Regions from separate parts of the Aureimonas mangrovi genome, predicted to be linked through region 2. Evidence: riboswitches for the same ligand, from Rfam matches in the RefSeq annotation. Region 2 holds a riboswitch; each other region holds the start of a gene.
The links. Region 2 has a riboswitch for cobalamin ahead of metE (5-methyltetrahydropteroyltriglutamate--homocysteine S-methyltransferase). Riboswitches for the same ligand answer to the same signal wherever they lie in the genome.
Positions count from the first base shown of each region.

Region 1 (5,792 bases), 450 kb from region 2:
CGGTATCGTTCCATTTCGCCGAGCGAGACCTTGCCCATCGTCAGCGCGGAGGCGATCGAGGAACCGCAGAGGGCGGCGAAGGCGCCGCAGCCGAGAAGCGTCGCCATGGCGAGCCCGCCGCGCAGGCGCCCGACGAGGACGTATGCGGCGGCATAGAGCTCGCGGCTCATTCCTGAGCGCGTCGCCAGATTGCCCATCAGAATAAAGAGCGGGATGACGATGAGTTCGTAGCGAGCGGCGAGCGCAAACGACTCCGAAGCTAGAAGCGCCAGGGCGGCATTCACGCCCGACAGCGCCGTGATGCCGACGAACCCGATCGCGAACATGGCGAACGCCACCGGCACGCGAAGAAGAATCAGGGCGAGAAGCGCGAAGATGCCGAGGAGGCCGGCGAGCGTCTCAGGCATGAGGCTGGCTCCTGCACGGCAGGAAAGCGCTCGCCAGCGCGCTGACGCCGGCGGTGGCGGCAAAGGCGGCCAGTGCATATTCGAACGGCGCGCGCGGGATGCCGAGGATGTTGGTGGAGAGCGACAGAAGACTCGAAAGCTCCGCCGCATCCACCTGCGTCCAGGCGAGGGTCAGCCAGATGACAGCGGCGAGAAGCGAGGACAGGCGATCCACCACGCGCCGGAACCGCGCCGACATGACCGGACCGAAGAGATCAACGCGGATCTGATCGCCGCGCCTGTCGAGGAGCGCGACGACACCGAAGGTGATGATCACCATCGACATCTCCGCCACGTCCTGCGCGCCGAAAAGCGGGTGGCCGAAGAACCGGCCGGCGACGTCGGCAAGCAGCATGGCAGTGACGCCGAGGAGTACCGCACCGGCAAGGCGCGCGCAGAACCGGGCGAGCGCGTCGATGCCGCGCTCAACGAGGCTTGTGTTCACTGCCCGCCCCGCATGGTGGCGAAGGCCTCTTCAGCCCCGAGTTCGGCAACCTTCTCCTGCGTGAGAGGCAGGAGAATCGCCTCAAAGGCGGACATCTCGTCGGGGGTCAGTTCGGTGACGATCCCCTGATCGCGTTCGCGAAGCGCCGCGATGGCGCTCTCACCCTTGGCGTTCCAGGCCGCTTCGGCATGACGCGAGAGCTCGCGTCCGCTCGCCGCACGAAGAGCTTCACGCTCGCTGTCCGGCAGGCTCCCGACACGCGCCGCATTGGCGACGACGTAAAAGGACTGGTTGCCGAGCGGGATACCGAGCGTGACGTGCGACAGAACCTCGTCGAAGCGAAAATCCGAGATCGCCGAAGAGCCGGTGATGACGCCATCGACGAGGCCGGTCTGCATCGCGTTGTAGACGTCGGTGGCCGCCATCTGAACCGGGATCGCCCCGAGCGCCTGCACGATCTCGCCTGTGATTGAGGAGGAAACCCGGATCTTCAGGCCGCGCAGATCCTGCGGCTCGCGAACTTCGTGGTCGCGCAGAATAAGGACCGCGGGCTCGGCGGTCCACAGCGCCAGTGGCTCGGTTCGCGGAAACTCCCGCTCCAGAAGCCCCGCGTCGTAGCCGTTCCAGAGGAAATCGGCGCCGGTCATTCCGTCGGGCTGCGCGCCCGGCAGTTCGGTCAGCATGGCGAGCGGAAACTGCGAGGAGGTGTAGCCCGGCAGGCCCCAGACGATATCGGCGACGCCCTGCACGACCCGGACATACTGGTCGGCAGGACCGGCACCGAGCTTTCCCGCCGGATAAGTTTCGATCACCAGGCCCGACGGCGCGATGCCCTCGGTCAACGGCGTGACGATGGCTTCGGTCAACGTGTGAGTCGGCGCGACGAAATGAGCGAGCTTCAGCGTTTCGGCCGAGGCGGGAGCGACGACCAGGAGCGCTGCGGCGAGGACGACGCGCTTGAGGTTCTTCATCGGGACGTTCCTTGGATGAGAGACAGGGACAGGCGGTCGAAGCGGATCAGTTCTCGCCCTAGATCGCCTCCGCCGTCTTCACCACGAGTTCCAGCTTGCGGCGTTCCTCATCCTCGGTGATGGCATTGCCATGCTCGGTGGATGCGAAGCCGCACTGCGGCGCGATGCCGAGCTGGTCCATGTCGACGTAGCGCGACGCCTCTTCGAACTTGGAGCGCAGCCAGTCCATGCTCTCCAGCTCGCCGGTCTTGGTGGTGATGAAGCCCGCCATGACCCGCTTGTCGCCCTTCGGCAGGAGCCTGAGGGGCTCCAGCCCGCCGGCGCGCTCCGTGTCGTACTCCATGAAGTAGACGTCGACCGACGTGTGGTTGAAGATCGCATCGGCCGCCGCGTCGTAGCCGCCTTCGGCGACGTGCGAGGAGCGGAAGTTGCCGCGGCACATGTGCATGCCGACCACGAGGTCTGCGGGACGGTCCTTGATCGCCTCCTCGAGCATCCAGGCGTAGCGCTCGATCAGCTTGTCGGGATCCTGCCCGCGGGCGCGGCGCTGCTCGCGCTGCTTCTCGTCGCCGAGATAGGCGAAGAAGATGTCGTCGAGCTGCAGGTAGCGGCAGCCGGCGTCGTAGAAGGCCTGAACCGCCTTCCTGTACGTCTCGGCGATGTCGGCGAAGAGGACCTCGTCGTCGCGATAGGGAGCGTACTCGATGTTCTCGGCTTCCATGCGAAAATGACAGGCCGACGGACCGGGGATCGAAATCTTGGCGATGCCGTCTTCCGGCTTGACCAGACCCTTCAGGAAGGTGAAGTGCTCGATCATCGGGTGGTCGGCGGGGAAGTCGAGCGGTCCGGTCAGGTGCGCCTCGACCGGCGGCGTCTTGTGTTCGGTCTGGAACGGCAGCGACCGCGTCGAGGCTTTCATGTCGAGGCCGTTGAGCATCCCCATGAAGTCGTAGTGCCAGAACTGCCGGCGCACTTCGCCGTCGGTGAAGACGCGCAGGCCCGCATCCTTCTGTAACCGAACCAGTTCGCCGACCGCTTCATCCTCGGCCTGACGCAGGCGTTCGTCGAAGATACCGGCGTCGCGCAGTTCGCGCACTTCGCTCGGCCGAAGAAGAGAGCCGACATGGTCGGCGCGGTGCGGAGCGCGGCGGCGGGGCGTCTGTTCGGTCGTCATCGTGACATGCCTTCAGGTCGGCCCTTCGGGGGCCGTGCAACAAAACATCGCTTCACGGGCCAACCCGCGAAGCAGCGATGTCACCCTGGCGGAAGAGCCGCTCCCGACACGCCGCCCGCGGCCGGAACAGGTGATCGATCCAGGCAGGTTTCCTGACTTGCGGGTCGTCGCCTCACCCGGCCTTCCCAACCTCATCTGAGGCGGTGGCGTTTCGGGCAGGCTCTCCGCCTACAGTTGCGGGGGCAGTTCCGGAGTGAGGCAAGAGCCCTGACCGGATTCCCTTTTACCCGAGGTCTCCCCCGGCACCTGGATCGGGCGGATAAGTCATCCGCGGCCGAAGCTCTGTCAAGACGTGAAGATATGGAAACGCGTACGTACCGACCGCCTGCCCGTCTCCTACCTTGGCGGACAGGGAGTGCTGACCCTCCCCCATTGAACGTGTCCATCCCGAACTATGGTTCTACCCTGAAGAAGGATCCAGCCGTTCAAGGGGCAGACCACATCTGGTCGAGGCGAATCGGCAGGTTGCGGTGCCGGCGGCCCGTCGCGTGGTGGATGGCGTTCGCAAGGGCGGCGCCGACGCCTGTCATGGCCACCTCCCCGAGCCCCTTCGCTCCCGTTGCGTTCAGAAGCGGATCTGGTTCGTCGACGAAATGGACCTCGATCTCACCGATGTCGGCGTTCACTGGAACGACGTATTCGGCGAGGTCGGCGTTCAGGAAGCCACCGTGGCGCGGGTCGATCTCGCTGATCTCCATCAGCGTTGCGCCGATGCCGCCGACGACACCGCCGCGCACCTGGCTCGCGGCCGTCACCGGGCTGACCACCCGTCCGCAGTCTGCAACGCTGACAACGCGCGGGACCCGCACCCTTCGCGTGCTGCCTTCGATCCGCACCTCCACGAAGTGCGCGATGTAGCTCATGCCGACGAATTCCGGATAGGCCGGCCCCATCGCTGCCGGCAGGCCGGTCGCGAGGCGCTCATAGACCGCATCAGGCTGGCCGGGCGCCTTGTGCCTTGCCTGCGAGGAGAGTTCTGCAAGCCCCGCCTGCCGCAGCACTTCGTCGATCGGCAATTGCCCGGCATCCGGCACCGCGTCGATCAACTGCTCCAGAAGGGCGTCCGCGGCGGCCTCGACCGCCGGAACTGCCGTCGCCGTGCCCCATGATCCCGCAGTCAGGTGCTGAGGAACGCCCCGCGTGTTTCCGAGCACGAGTTCGACGCGCGAGGCGTCGGCCCTCAGGCGCCGGGCGACGAGGTTCGCGATTACGGTGCGAAGGCCCTGACCCATCTCGTGGCCCGTGACGTTGACGCGAACGCGTCCGTCGGCATGCGCCTCGATCGTGGCGGCCGCCGGTGCCGTCGAGGCTTTGTAGGCGCCGCAGGCGACGCCCCAGCCGATCAGATCGCCATTCTCGGCCGTCATCGATCCTGCCCTCATCGGACGCCCGGCCCAGCCGAAACGCTCTGCGCCGATGGTCAGGCATTCGGCGAGGAAGCGCGAGGAGAACGGGCGGCCGGTCAACGGATCCTGCGAGGCGTCGTTGGCGAGCCGCAGGGCGACGGGGTCGATCTCCAGTTCGCAGGCCAGTTCGTCGATCGCGGTTTCGAAGGCGAAGGTGCCGCCATGCTCGAAGGGAGCGCGCATGTAGCCCGGGGTCTGCGTGTCGGTCCGCACCATGCGTTCGCTGCCGCGGAAGTTGGCGATGCCGTGCAGCCTGGCCGTGATCTCCGTCGAGGAACTGGGAAAGAAGTCGTGCCGGGAGGTCTGCTGGTCGACCTCGTGGACGGCGCCGACGATCTGCCCTTCGCGCGTCGCGCCGAGCGCTACGCGATGGTGCGCCGCCGGCCTGAAACTTGCGGTGTGGAAGGTCTGCTCTCGCGTTAGAGCGAGCTTCACCGGGCGGCCGAGGCGCCGGGCCGCGAAGGCGGCGAGGAATGTCTGAGCCTGCATCGAGTTCTTCTGACCGAACCCGCCGCCGGCATGAGGCGAGATGATCTCGATCAGATCCGCGTCGATGCCGAACATCCGCGCCAGGCCGAAGCGGATGGCCCCCGCGTTCTGCGTGCCTTCGTGGACGATCAGCCGGTCGCCGCGCCACTGCGCCACTGTGGAGATCAGCTCCATCGGGTTCTGGTGCTGTGCGTGGAATTCGAAGGTCGCATCGATGCGCACCGGCGCACCTTCGATCGCCGCGTCCGCATCGCCGGCGATCTTGTCGGCGAACGCCTCGGGCAAAGGGGACCCCTGCTGCGCGACGATATCGTCAGGGGAAGCTGCGCCGAGGAGCGGCTGGAAGGGCGCCTCTTCATAGTCGATCTCCAGCGCCTTGGCGCCCTCCAACGCCGTTTCGAGCGTATCGGCGACGACGACCGCGACCGGTTGCCCGCGATGAACGACCTCGTTCGAGGTCAACGGCTGTACGCTCTGGAACGCGTATCCCTGGCCAGAAAGGAGGAAGCCGGCCGGCTCGACGACGTCGATATCCTCGTGCGTCATCACGAGCCGCACGCCGGGCATCGCGAGGGCTCGCTCGGAAGCGATCGAGCGGATCGTTCCCCTGGTGATCGGCGCCGTCGCCAACGCGGCATGAACCATGTGAGGCAGTACGCGATCGGTGCCGTAAATGGAGCGGCCGCGAACCTTTTCGTCGGAGTCCACGCGGGCGATGGAGGCGAAGCGGGTATCGGCCATCGATCAGATCCTCTCGGCGGCAGTCATTAGAGCGTCGGCGACCGTCTGGCGCCCCAGTTC
Region 1 is NZ_CP059692.1:809,372-815,163, reverse strand. It holds gene H1343_RS03805 (TRAP transporter large permease) at 1-407, opposite strand, end outside; gene H1343_RS03800 (TRAP transporter small permease) at 400-891, opposite strand; gene H1343_RS03795 (TRAP transporter substrate-binding protein) at 888-1,862, opposite strand; gene H1343_RS03790 (5-methyltetrahydropteroyltriglutamate--homocysteine S-methyltransferase) at 1,921-3,036, opposite strand; cobalamin riboswitch at 3,162-3,361, opposite strand; gene H1343_RS03785 (xanthine dehydrogenase family protein molybdopterin-binding subunit) at 3,522-5,732, opposite strand; gene H1343_RS03780 (FAD binding domain-containing protein) at 5,736-5,792, opposite strand, start outside.
Region 1: linked by a shared signal. The riboswitch ahead of H1343_RS03790 (5-methyltetrahydropteroyltriglutamate--homocysteine S-methyltransferase) and the one ahead of metE (5-methyltetrahydropteroyltriglutamate--homocysteine S-methyltransferase) in region 2 are both predicted to bind cobalamin.

Region 2 (5,792 bases):
AACTTCCTTCTCGACGCGATGACGCAGCGCGGGCTCGATTTCGCCGAGGCGCTGCGCGAGGCGCAGGCCAAGGGCTTCGCCGAGGCCGACCCGCGCAACGACACGCAGGGGTGGGACACGGCGGCCAAGCTCCTGATCCTCGCCAATTTCGGGCTCGGCCTCGATATCGCGTTGGACGACGTGACCGTGACCGGCATCGAAGGCGTGACCCGTGCCGACCTCGAGGGCTGGGCGCGCGACGGGGTGGCGCCCCGCCTCGTCGGCAGCCTCGTGTGCGAGGGTGACGCGATGCGCGCCGAGGTCGGCATTCGCACCTATCGGGCTGACGATCCGTTCGCGCTCGTGAGCGGCAAGAACAAGGCGATCCGCATCGTGACGGACGCGATGGGCGAGACCTTGGCGATCGGGGCGGGCACCGAGCCGCTCGCGACGGCGGCGGCCGCGCTGAAAGACCTCGAACACATCCTGATCGCGCGGGCGGGCGGGAGAACGGCTTCGACGATGGAGAGCATTCTATGACGGCACGCAGCGTGCAGGCCCTTCGCCATGTCGGCTTCGAGGACCTCGGCAGTTTCGAGGCGCCCTTGCGCGCGGCTGGCTACGGCATCGAATATGTCGACGTCGCCGAACGCGACCCGGCCTCGCTCGACCCGCTCGGTCCGGATCTTCTCGTGGTGCTCGGCGGGCCGATCGGCGTCTATGACGACGCGGCCTATCCGGTGGTGACGGCCGAGCGCACGCTTCTGAAGGCGCGCCTCGAGGCGGGTCGGCCGACGCTCGGCATCTGCCTCGGCGCGCAGCTCATGGCCGCCGCGCTCGGCTCGCGCGTCTATCCGGGGCCGGCCAAGGAGATCGGCTGGTCGGCGCTGGAGCTGACCGAGGCCGGGACGCGCCATCCCATCGCCGCGCTGGAGGGCGTTCCGGTGCTGCACTGGCACGGCGACACGTTCGATCTGCCCGAGGGCTGCGAAAGGCTGGCCTCGACACCGATCTGCCGCAACCAGGCGTTTTCGCGCGGACGCAACGTCCTTGGGCTGCAGTTCCATCCCGAGGCCGTGGCGGCGCGTTTCGAGCACTGGCTCCTCGGCCATGCATCCGAGCTCGCGACCTCCGGGATCGATCCGGTGGCGCTGAGAGTGGATGCAGCGCGCTACGGCGCCGGGCTGGAGAGCGCCGGCGCCGCGATGCTGGCACGATGGCTCGATGGCCTCGAAGCATGAGGGGCGCCCGGCGGACTGCCGCCGGGCGCTCACTTGTGAACCTCAGGCGGAGGCGCGCAGTTCCTTCGCCGCCGCCACCATGTTGACGAGGGCAGGGCGCACCTCGTCCCACTTGCGCGTCTTCAGGCCGCAATCCGGATTCACCCAGATCTGGCCGGCCGAAAGGCGGGCGAGCGCGAGCTTCAGGAGATCGGTCATCTCCTGGGTCGCCGGAACGCGTGGCGAGTGGATGTCGTAGACGCCGGGGCCGATCTCGTTCGGGTACTTGTAGGTCTCGAACGCCCCGAGAAGCTCCATGCGCGAGCGCGAGGTCTCGATGGAGATGACGTCGGCGTCCATCGCGCCGATCGCCTCGATGATGTCGTTGAACTCCGAGTAGCACATGTGGGTGTGGATCTGCGTTTCGTCGGCAACGCCCGACGAACAGAGACGGAAGCATTCCACGGCCCAGTCGAGATAGGCCGCCCAGTCGCGCCGGCGCAGCGGCAGGCCCTCGCGAAGCGCCGCCTCGTCGATCTGGATCATCGCCGCGCCCGCCGCCTCGAGGTCGGCGACCTCGTCGCGGATGGCGAGCGCGATCTGCCGGCAGGTCTCGGCCCGCGGCTGGTCGTCGCGCACGAAAGACCAGTTGAGGATCGTCACCGGGCCGGTGAGCATGCCCTTCATCGGCTTCGTCGTGAGGCTTTGCGCATAACGCCACCAGGCGACGGTCATTGGCTCGGGGCGTGAGACGTCGCCGAAGACGATCGGCGGGCGCACGTAGCGCGAGCCGTAGCTCTGCACCCAGGCGTGTTTGGTGAAGACGAAGCCGGACAGCTGCTCGCCGAAATACTGCACCATGTCGTTGCGCTCGAACTCGCCGTGGACGAGGACGTCGAGCCCGATCTCCTCCTGCCAGCGCACGGCCCGTTCCGTCTCCTCTCGCAGGAAGGCCTCGTAGTCGGCGCTGCTCAGCGCTCCCTTGGCGTTGGCCGAGCGGGCCTTGCGCACCTCCGAGGTCTGCGGGAAGGAGCCGATCGTGGTGGTCGGGAAAGCCGGCAGCGAAAGGCGACCTGCCTGCGCCTTGCGGCGCTCGGCAAAGGCTCCCTTGCGCCGGGCGGCCGAAGCGTCGAGCCCGGCGATGCGCGCGCGCACGCCCGTATCATTGACGCGCGGCGAGGCCCGGCGCGCCTCGATGGCGGCCTGTGCTGCGCCGAGCTCTTCGGCGACGCTCTCGCGGCCTTCGCCCAGCGCGCGCGACAGGACCGAGAGCTCGCCGATCTTCTGGACAGCGAAGGCGAGCCAGCCCTTCACGTCGACGTCGAGCGCGTCCTCCAGATCGAGATCAATCGGCACGTGCAGGAGCGAACAGGACGGCGCGATCTCGACAAGGCCGGCACCGCGCGCGGTGACGACCGGTTCGATACGATCGAGGATCGCGCCCAGATCGGCGCGCCAGACGTTGCGCCCGTCGATGACGCCGAGCGACAGCACAGCGTCGGATCGCGCGGCGGCCAGCACGTGCGGCAGCTCGTCCGCCCCGCGCACGAGATCGACATGCAGGCCCGCGACGGGCAGGGAGGCGGCGGTGCCGAGATTGTCGCCGAGCGGGCCGAAATAGGTGGCGAGCATGATCTTCAGGCCCGGGGCGGCGCCGACGAGGCGATCATAGGCGAAGCGGAGCGCGTCGCGCTCGTTCGGCAGGAGATCGAGGGCGAGTGCCGGCTCGTCGATCTGCACCCAGTCCGCGCCCGCGGCCGCCAGCCGGCGCAGGACGTCCTCGTAGACGGCGAGAAGGCCGGGCAAAAGCGCCAGCGGGTCGAAGCCCGCATCGTCGGTCTTGGCGAGCTTCAGGAAGGTGACGGGGCCGAGCAGCGCCGGGCGCGTGTGGATGCCGAGGGCCTTGGCCTCCTCGAAATGGTCGACCGGCTTCGTCGAGGACAGCGCGAAGCGCTGGTCGTCGGAAAGCTCGGGCACCATGAAGTGGTAGTTGGTGTCGAACCACTTGGTCATTTCGAGAGCGCCGACGCCCTCGCCGTGCCCGTGCCCGTGGCCCGGATGGCCGCAGCCGGCATCGCCGCGGCTCTCGCTGCCGCGCGCCATCGCGAAATAGGTGTCGAGCGACACCCTGCCGCCCCTCCAGCCGTAGCGCGGCGGCACCGCGCCGACCATCGCGCAGGTGTCGAGCACATGGTCGTAGAGCGAGAAATCGTTCGACGGGATGCGCGTGACGCCAAGGGCCGCCTGCTCGCGCCAGTTGGCGGCACGGATCTCGCGGGCGGTTTTCTCCAGATCGTCTGCTGACGACTGGCCGGACCAATAGGATTCCAGCGCCTTCTTCAGCTCGCGCCGGCGCCCGATGCGCGGCACGCCGAGCGTTGCGAAGGATACGGTTGCATTCATGACTTCGACCCCAATCAATCGGGGGCATGGGTCAGCGAGCGCATGGGTGACGGCCGCCCGCTTCGGGCGGGACGTCGATGCGCCTCACCGGGACACCCCGCCCGTGGACGTTACTGCGTCACGGCAGGTCTCCTGGCTCGCGGGTCGCCGCCCATGCTCCGCCTTCCCGGGCGAACCCAGTGGCCTGATGGAGAACGGGCTCGCCGCTTACAGTTGCGGGGGCAGCGCCGGCCTTGCCTTCCCTTAGCGGGGAGGGCGCACCGGCTTCCCTCTTAGCTTCACGCCACACGGGAGGCGCGACGGAAGAACCATGACGCGAGCACCATCGCCGCATTCCGAAAGAACGTCAAGAGCGATATAAAGACATCCTTATATCGCTATGTCTGTTAGGTGAGGCGTCGCTTCTCGAGCTTGCGGGCAAGCGTGCGCCGATGCATGCCGAGCCGTCGCGCGGTTTCCGAAATGTTGAACTCGGAATCCACCAGCGTCTGGTGAATGCGTTCCCATTCGAGGTTCTTGAGCGACGTCGGTCGTCCGTCGAGCGGCACACTGGCGTCGCCTTCGACGCGCTCGAAGGCCTTCTCGATGTCGTCGGTGTTGGCAGGCTTGGGCAGGTAGTGCCGGGCGCCGAGCTTCACCGCTTCCACCGCCGTCGCGATCGAGGCGAAGCCCGTCAGAACCACGATGCGCATGTCCGGATCGTGCTCGCTCAGCGTTTTTACGCAATCGAGCCCGGAGCGGCCGACGAGCTTGAGATCGACCACGGCATAGCCGGGCGAGACGCGCTGCAGGAGCGTTTCCATCGCCTCGTAGTCGGCGCAGTGATGGACCTCGTAGCCGCGCCGCTCGAAGGAGCGGCTGAGCGCCCTGGCCAGAGCCAGATCGTCCTCGACGATCAGAAGGACATCCTCACTCATGGGGTGTTCTCCTCGATGGAGGCGAGCGGCAGGCGGATGGTGACGCTCGCGCCGCCGTGCCTGCCGTGCTCTTCGCTGTTGCGTGCCTCGACCTGCCCGCCGAGCTTGCGCACGACGTTCATCGTGAGGAACAGGCCGAGGCCGGCGCCGGGCCGCTCCTTGGTCGAGACGTAGGGGCGCCCGATCCGCGCCAGAACGTCCGGCGCGAAGCCGGGGCCATCATCCGTGATGCGCACGGCGAGGTCTTCGCCGAGCTGTTCGACGGTGAGGGCGATCCTCTCGGCCGAGGCTTCCAGCGCGTTGTCGAGAAGGTTGAAGACGACCTGCTTGAGCGTCAGATCCGAGACAATGGCGATGTCCTGCGCGAAGCGGTTCTCGTAGACGAGGCCGCTCGCGCCTCGCGCCTCGCGCCATTCCGCCGCGATCTCGTCGAAGAAGCGGCGTTGCGTCGTGTGGACCGTGCCCTCGCCGCGCGCCTCGCCGGCCGAGACGAGGATGCCCGAGACGATCGCCTTGCAACGGTCGAGCTGGCCCTGCATCTCGTCCATCTCGGCCGACATGTCGGCGTCGGCGCGCAGTGCCGGCATCTTGCGCCAGTCGCTCAGGATCACTGAGAGCGTGGCGAGCGGAGTGCCAAGTTCATGCGCCGCGCCCGAGGCCAGAAGGCCCATGCGCACGATGTGGTCCTCCTCCACCGCACGGCGGCGCAGTTCGGCAAGGCCGGCATCGCGCGCGGCGAGATTGCCGCTGATCCGCGCGACGAAGAAGACGAGAAGCACCGCCACGAGAAGGAAGCAGATGAACATGCCCTGCACGTGCAGGTCCAGGAAGGCAGGCCGCCCGCCGCGCGGCAGCGGCATCGGCCGGTGGAAGGCTGTGAGGCCAGCGAAGCACAGGGCGGTGATGCCCACCAGCGACCACACGATGCGCGGCCCGAACAGGACGGCCCCGAGGATCACCTGCAGGAGGTAGAGCGAGACGAAGGGGTTCCACGCGCCGCCGCTGAAATAGAGCTGGCCGGTAAGAGCGGCGACGTCGAAGAGGAGTTCGCAGAAGAGCTCGGTGTCCGAGACGCTGGTGCGACGACTGTGGCGCAGGAGCGTTGCGACATTGAGCCCGAGAAGAAGGACGACGATCGCGCCCATCTCGAAAAGCGGCAACTCGATGCCGAGCCAGGCATGGACGAAGAGGATCGTCGCAACCTGGCCCGCGACCGCGATCCAGCGGAGCTGGACGAGGAGAAAAAGGTTCTTCCGGTTGGTGTTGTCGCTGA
Region 2 is NZ_CP059692.1:360,889-366,680, forward strand. It holds gene H1343_RS01665 (homoserine dehydrogenase) at 1-519, shown strand, start outside; gene H1343_RS01670 (glutamine amidotransferase) at 516-1,220, shown strand; gene metE (5-methyltetrahydropteroyltriglutamate--homocysteine S-methyltransferase) at 1,263-3,602, opposite strand; cobalamin riboswitch at 3,708-3,930, opposite strand; gene H1343_RS01680 (response regulator transcription factor) at 3,989-4,519, opposite strand; gene H1343_RS01685 (ATP-binding protein) at 4,516-5,679, opposite strand.

Region 3 (5,792 bases), 1.2 Mb from region 2:
GGCAGGTGCGCGCCGTCGCCGACATGACGGTGGAGCGCGACCGGGCACTCGCCGAGAACGACAGCCTGCGCACCGACATTGTCGACCTCGAAGCCGTCATGCGGGAGATCGACGACGAACGCGCCCGCCTAGAGACGGAGAACGAACTTCTCCGCCGCAAGCTCGTCGAGGCCGAGACGCCGCCTCCCGAAGTAGAGACCGAAGAAGCCGATCAGCCGGCACCGGTCGCAGACGAGCGGCCGGAAATCGAGGAGGACGCGGAGGACGAAGCGGCCCATCGCCGCGTGAAGACGGCCACCGCCGCACTCTCGGCGATCCTCGCGCAGCGCGCTGCGGCACCGAAGGCCACGGGCGAGCCCACGACGACGCAGGCGGCCGCCGACGCGGAAAGGTCGGACGCCCCGCCCGCCGCCGCACCCGCGGCGGTGGCAGTGGCGAACGCGCCTTCCCCACCGGCCGGGCCGATCTCGCTGCCCGAGGCCGAGCGCGCAAAGGTAAACGAGTTGCGCGCCCTGTCGGTGCCGACGCGCCGCCCGGCCGATCCCGCCGAGCGCGCCGCCGAGAACGCCAAGGTGCTGGAAGCCGTGTCAGCCATCGCCGCGCGGGTGATCCATGATGGCGCCGAAGCGGGCAATGCGGAGGGCAGGCCCGCCGACGGCGCCAGACCGACACTTGCCGAACGCGCCGCCGCGCTCGGCACCGCCGAGCCGCAGGAAGCGACCGTCAGTCCTGCTCCGAACGGCAAGCGTAGGCGTGGTGGAGCGCGATCGCGCCGGCCGTCGCCACGTTGAGGCTGTCGAGGCCAGGCGCCATCGCGATGCGCAGCGTGCGCAGCCGCGCCATCACCGTATCCGGCAGGCCCGGCCCTTCGGCGCCGAGGAACAGCGCCACCGGCCCCTGCGGGCGCCAGAGGTCGAGCCGCCCTTCCCCCCGAGGCGAGAGCGCCACGCAGTCGAAGCCAGCCGATTGCAGGAGATCCGCCGTCGCCTCGACGCTGCCGAGGCGCGCGAAGGGCGTCGTCAACGCGCTGCCCACCGAGACGCGGATCGCCTTGCGGTAAAGCGGGTCGCACGCGGTCTCGTCGAGGAACACCGCGCGCGCACCGAAGGCAGAGGCCGCCCGGAAGATCGCGCCCATATTGTCGTGATTGGCGATGCCGGCCGCCACGACCACCAGCGCGCCGGCTCGGGCAAGGCTCGCCGGATCGGGCTCGGGAGCATCCGGCCGTCGCTCCGCATGGGCCATCACGCCGCGATGGACTGGAAACCCCGCGATGGCGTCGAAGACTTCGCGTTCGGCAACGTAGACGGGCGTCGCTCGGTCGAGGCGCGCGAGCCTGGGAAGAAGACCCTCCAGCCGGTTTCGCAGGAGGAGGAGCGCCGTGGGGCGGAAGCGCTCGGAGCGCAGCAGTTCGTCCAGCACGACCGAACCCTCGGCGATAAAGCCACCGCGCCGCACGAGATCGCGCTCGCGGATATCGCGGAACGGTTCGATGCGCTGGTCGCGCGCGTCGGCGATATGCTGGATGAGAAGATCCGCCTGTTCCATCCGGGCGCCTCTACAGCATAGGCGCCGCGCACGGTACTTCGATCTACGCTCGCGGCTCTTCGAGAGTGGCGCGTCTGCAACCCTTGCAGCCCCGCGTGAGCAGACACGCCTGCGCGCCGTTGACGCGCCGGACCCCACACCGCAAGACCTTGAGGGACGGTTCCCCTCGGGGATCAAAAGGGAATGCGGTGCGATCGGAAACTCGATCAATGCCGCAGCTGTCCCCGCAACTGTGAGCGGCGAGTCCATCGTCAACAGCCACTGGGCTTTCGGGTCCCGGGAAGGCGACGAAACGGACGGCGACCCGCGAGCCAGGAGACCTGCCGTCAGCCGTGGTCACACGCGAGCGCGCCGGGCGGGGTGTCCAGGCGGGGATCGATCCGCATGGCCTCCGGGCGTGCGGGACGAAGCCGGGTTTCGCGGTGACGTGCCACACACGCGTGACCCGAGGCCCGACCTTGCCGAAGCTTTCCCTCCGCCGCAGCGCCAGTCGCCCTGCCCTCCTCGCCCTTTCCCTGAGCGCATCCGCCGCGCTGCCCAGCCTCGCGTCGGCCCAGGAGGCCGCGCCCTTCAGCCTCCAGCTCGACGAGGTCGTCGTGTCGGCGAACCTCGTTCCGACCCCCCTCACGAAGGTCGGCAGCGCCGTCACCGCTGTCGAGGGCGAGGAGTTGGAGCATCGCCAGACGCGTCTCGTCTCCGACGTGCTGCGCGAGATTCCGGGCGTCGCCGTCAATCGCGCCGGGCCCGTCGGCCAGTTCACGCAGGTGCGCATTCGCGGCTCGGAGAGCAACCAGACGCTCGTTCTCATCGATGGCATCCGCGTCAACGACCCGTCCGCCGATTCGGAATTCGACTTCGCCCATCTCCTCGCTCAGGAAGTGGAGCGCGTCGAGGTGCTGCGCGGACCGCAGAGCGCGCTCTACGGATCCGACGCGATCGGCGGCGTCATCAACATCGTCACCCGTCGCGGTTCGGGCGCGCCCACCGTGCGCATCCGTGCCGAGGGCGGCTCCTTCGGCACGGCGATGGGCCAAGCCTCCGTCAGCGCCGGCGACGAGACATACGACTTCATCGCCAGCGGGGCCGGCTACCGCACCGACGGCATCTCGATCGCCAGCGAGGCGCGCGGCAACTCGGAGCGCGACGGCTACGAGAACGCCACGGGCTTTGCCAAGCTGAACCTTCGCCCGAGCGAAATCTTCGAGCTGTCGCTCGTCGGCCGCTATGTGGACTACAAAGCCGACGGCGACGACTTCTTCGGCGGCATCGGCGCGGTCGATGCCGACATCGAGACCGACGGCAAGCAGTTCTTCGGGCGCGCCGAGGGCAAGCTCTCGCTCCTCGACGGACGCTGGGACCACATCTTCGGCCTCGGCTACACGCGCAACGAGCGCGACACGACCACCGAGACGACACCCTACGGCTTCACCGGCGAGACGCGGCGCGTCGACTACCAGACGAACTTCTCCTTCGACACGCCGGCCCTGTTCGACACGACCCACATCTCCACTTTCGCGATCCAGCACGAGGAGAACTCGGCCGTCAGCGAGAACGCCTTCTCCTCCTTCGACCGCACGATCGACACGACGGGTTTCGTCGGGCAGCATCAGGTGACCTTCGCTGACCGGCTGTCGCTGACGGGCAGCCTGCGCCATGACGACAACGACATCTTCGAGGACGCCGACACCTACCGCCTGACGGGCGCCTATTCCTTCCTCGAGACGGGCACCAAGCTGCGCGCCTCTTTCGGCACGGGCGTCAAGAACCCGACGCTCTACGAACTTTACGGCTACTCGGAGGACTACCGGGGCAACCCGGACCTTCAGCCGGAAGAAGCGCGCGGCTGGGACGTGGGCATCGACCAGACTCTCTGGGACGGGCTGGCCTTCATCGAGGCCACCTATTTCGACCAGCGCATCGAGAACCTGATCACCGGCTCGGGCCAGACCTCGATCAACCTGCCGGGCGAATCGAAGATCGACGGCGTGGAACTCGGCCTGACGCTTCAGCTCCTCGACGGCCTGACCGCGCGCGCGGCCTACACCCGCACCAACGGGGAGGACGCCGACGGCGACGAACTCGTCCGCCGCCCGCGCGATATCGCCAGCCTGAACCTCGATTACCGCTTCGGCGAGGAAGAGCGCGCCGGCGTCAATCTCGGCATCATCTACAACGGCTCCCAGAAGGACCTCTTCTTCGACGAGTTCTTCGCCAGCCAGGTTGTCGAACTCGACAGCTACGTGCTGGTGAACGTCGCCGGCTCCTACAGGCTGACCGACAATGCGGAAATCTACGGGCGCGTCGAGAACCTCTTCGACGAGGGCTACGAGGAAGTCTTCACCTACGGAACGCCGGGGCGGGCCGCCTATGCGGGCCTCAACCTGACCTTCTGACGCGCATGCGGCAGCGTCTCCTCCCCCTCCTTTTCGCGCTTTCCGCCTTCGGGCCGGCAACCGCATGGGGAGAGGAGGCGCTGCCGCGCGTCGCATCGCTCAATCTGTGCGCGGACGAGCTCGTCCTGCGTCTCGCGGACCGCGCGCAGATCGCTTCCGTGACATCGCTTGCGCGCGACGGGCAGCTCTCGAACGTCTCGGCTCTTGCAGCGGAGGTTCCGATCAATGACGGGGCCGCAGAGGAGATCGCCCTCCAGGCGCCGGACCTCGTTCTCACCGGCGCCTTCACCACGCAGGGCGCGAGCGGCTTCCTGCGCCGTATCGGCACCCCGATCCTCGAACTCTCCATGCCGCAGACGCTGGACGGAACCTACGATCAGATCATCGAGATTGCCACCGCGCTCGGCCAGCGCGAGCGCGGTGCGGCGATTATTGGGAACATGCACGCGACGCTCGACACGTCGGCCGCCACAGGCGAGCGCCCCCGCGCGCTCGTCCTCGAACCCAACGGCTTCACGGTCGGCCCCGGCTCGCTGAGCGACGAACTTCTCGCCCGCGCGGGCCTTTCCAACGCCGCAACGGAGCTCGGCATCGCGGCATACGGGCACGTGCCGCTGGAAACTATCGTCCTCTCGGCGCCGGACATTCTCGTCGTCGATGCCGACGACGACGCCCCCTCGCTCGCGACGGAGATCCTGCGCCATCCAGCGCTGGCCCGCCTCGAAGGGCGCACGCAGATCGTGGCGGTGCCCTCTCGCCTGTGGACATGCCCCGGCCCCGGCCTCGTCGAAGCCGTCCAAAGGTTGCGTGATGGCGCGGCGCGCTGGCGCGATGCCAAGGGCGACGCCGGAGGCGGATCGTGATCGCGCGACCGGCTCTCGCGGGAACGCTCGCGGCTCTCTGCCTCCTCGCCTTCGGTGCATCACTCGCCCTCGGCTATGCGCCGCTCGACCTTCGGGCCGCCTTCTCCGACGCGCTGGCCGGCCGCCAGACGCTGCCCGCGCTCGTCCTCGTCGAACTCCGCCTGCCCCGCGCGCTGCTCGGGTTTCTCGTCGGCTTCTCGCTCGGCCTTGCGGGCGCGGCCATGCAGGGCCTCCTGCGCAATCCCCTCGCCGAACCCGGCATTGTCGGCATCTCCGGCATGGCGGCGCTGGGCGCCGTCCTCACCTTCTACACCGGGTTGGCGGGTGCCTTCGCGCTCGCTCTGCCGCTCGGCGGGATCGCAGGTGCCTTTGCCGCCACCGCGCTCCTCTTCGCCTTGGCCGGACGCACGGCCAGCACGACGACGCTCATTCTGGCCGGCGTTGCCGTCAATTCCTTCGCCGGTGCTATGACGGCGCTTGCGCTCAACCTCTCACCCAACCCCTATGCGGTGATGGAGATCGTGTTCTGGCTGATGGGCTCGCTCGCCGACCGCAGCCTCCTCCATGTCTGGCTGGCGCTACCGCTGATGCTCGTCGGCTGGGCCCTGATGCTGGCGAGCGGCCCGGCGCTCGACGCGCTGACGCTCGGCGAGGACACCGCGCGCAGCATGGGCGTGCGGCTCGCACGCCTGCGCCTTCAACTCGTTCTCGGGGCCGCGCTGGCCGTAGGCAGCGCCGTATCGGTGGCGGGTGCCATCGGCTTCGTCGGGCTCGTCGTGCCGCATCTCCTGCGCCCGCTCGTCGGCCATGGGCCAGGACGGCTCCTTCTCGTTTCGGGGCTTGGCGGCGCGCTCCTGACGCTCGGCGCCGATATCGCCGTGCGGCTCCTGCCCGTCACCCCGGAACTGAAGCTCGGCGTCGTCACCGCCATCGTCGGCGCGCCGTTCCTCTTCAGCCTGATCTGGCGCCTGCGGAGGGATGGCTGATG
Region 3 is NZ_CP059692.1:2,675,231-2,681,022, forward strand. It holds gene H1343_RS12910 (hypothetical protein) at 1-791, shown strand, start outside; gene H1343_RS12915 (TrmH family RNA methyltransferase) at 724-1,548, opposite strand; cobalamin riboswitch at 1,689-1,890, shown strand; gene H1343_RS12920 (TonB-dependent receptor plug domain-containing protein) at 2,007-3,941, shown strand; gene H1343_RS12925 (ABC transporter substrate-binding protein) at 3,947-4,804, shown strand; gene H1343_RS12930 (FecCD family ABC transporter permease) at 4,801-5,790, shown strand; gene H1343_RS12935 (ABC transporter ATP-binding protein) at 5,790-5,792, shown strand, end outside.
Region 3: linked by a shared signal. The riboswitch ahead of H1343_RS12920 (TonB-dependent receptor plug domain-containing protein) and the one ahead of metE (5-methyltetrahydropteroyltriglutamate--homocysteine S-methyltransferase) in region 2 are both predicted to bind cobalamin.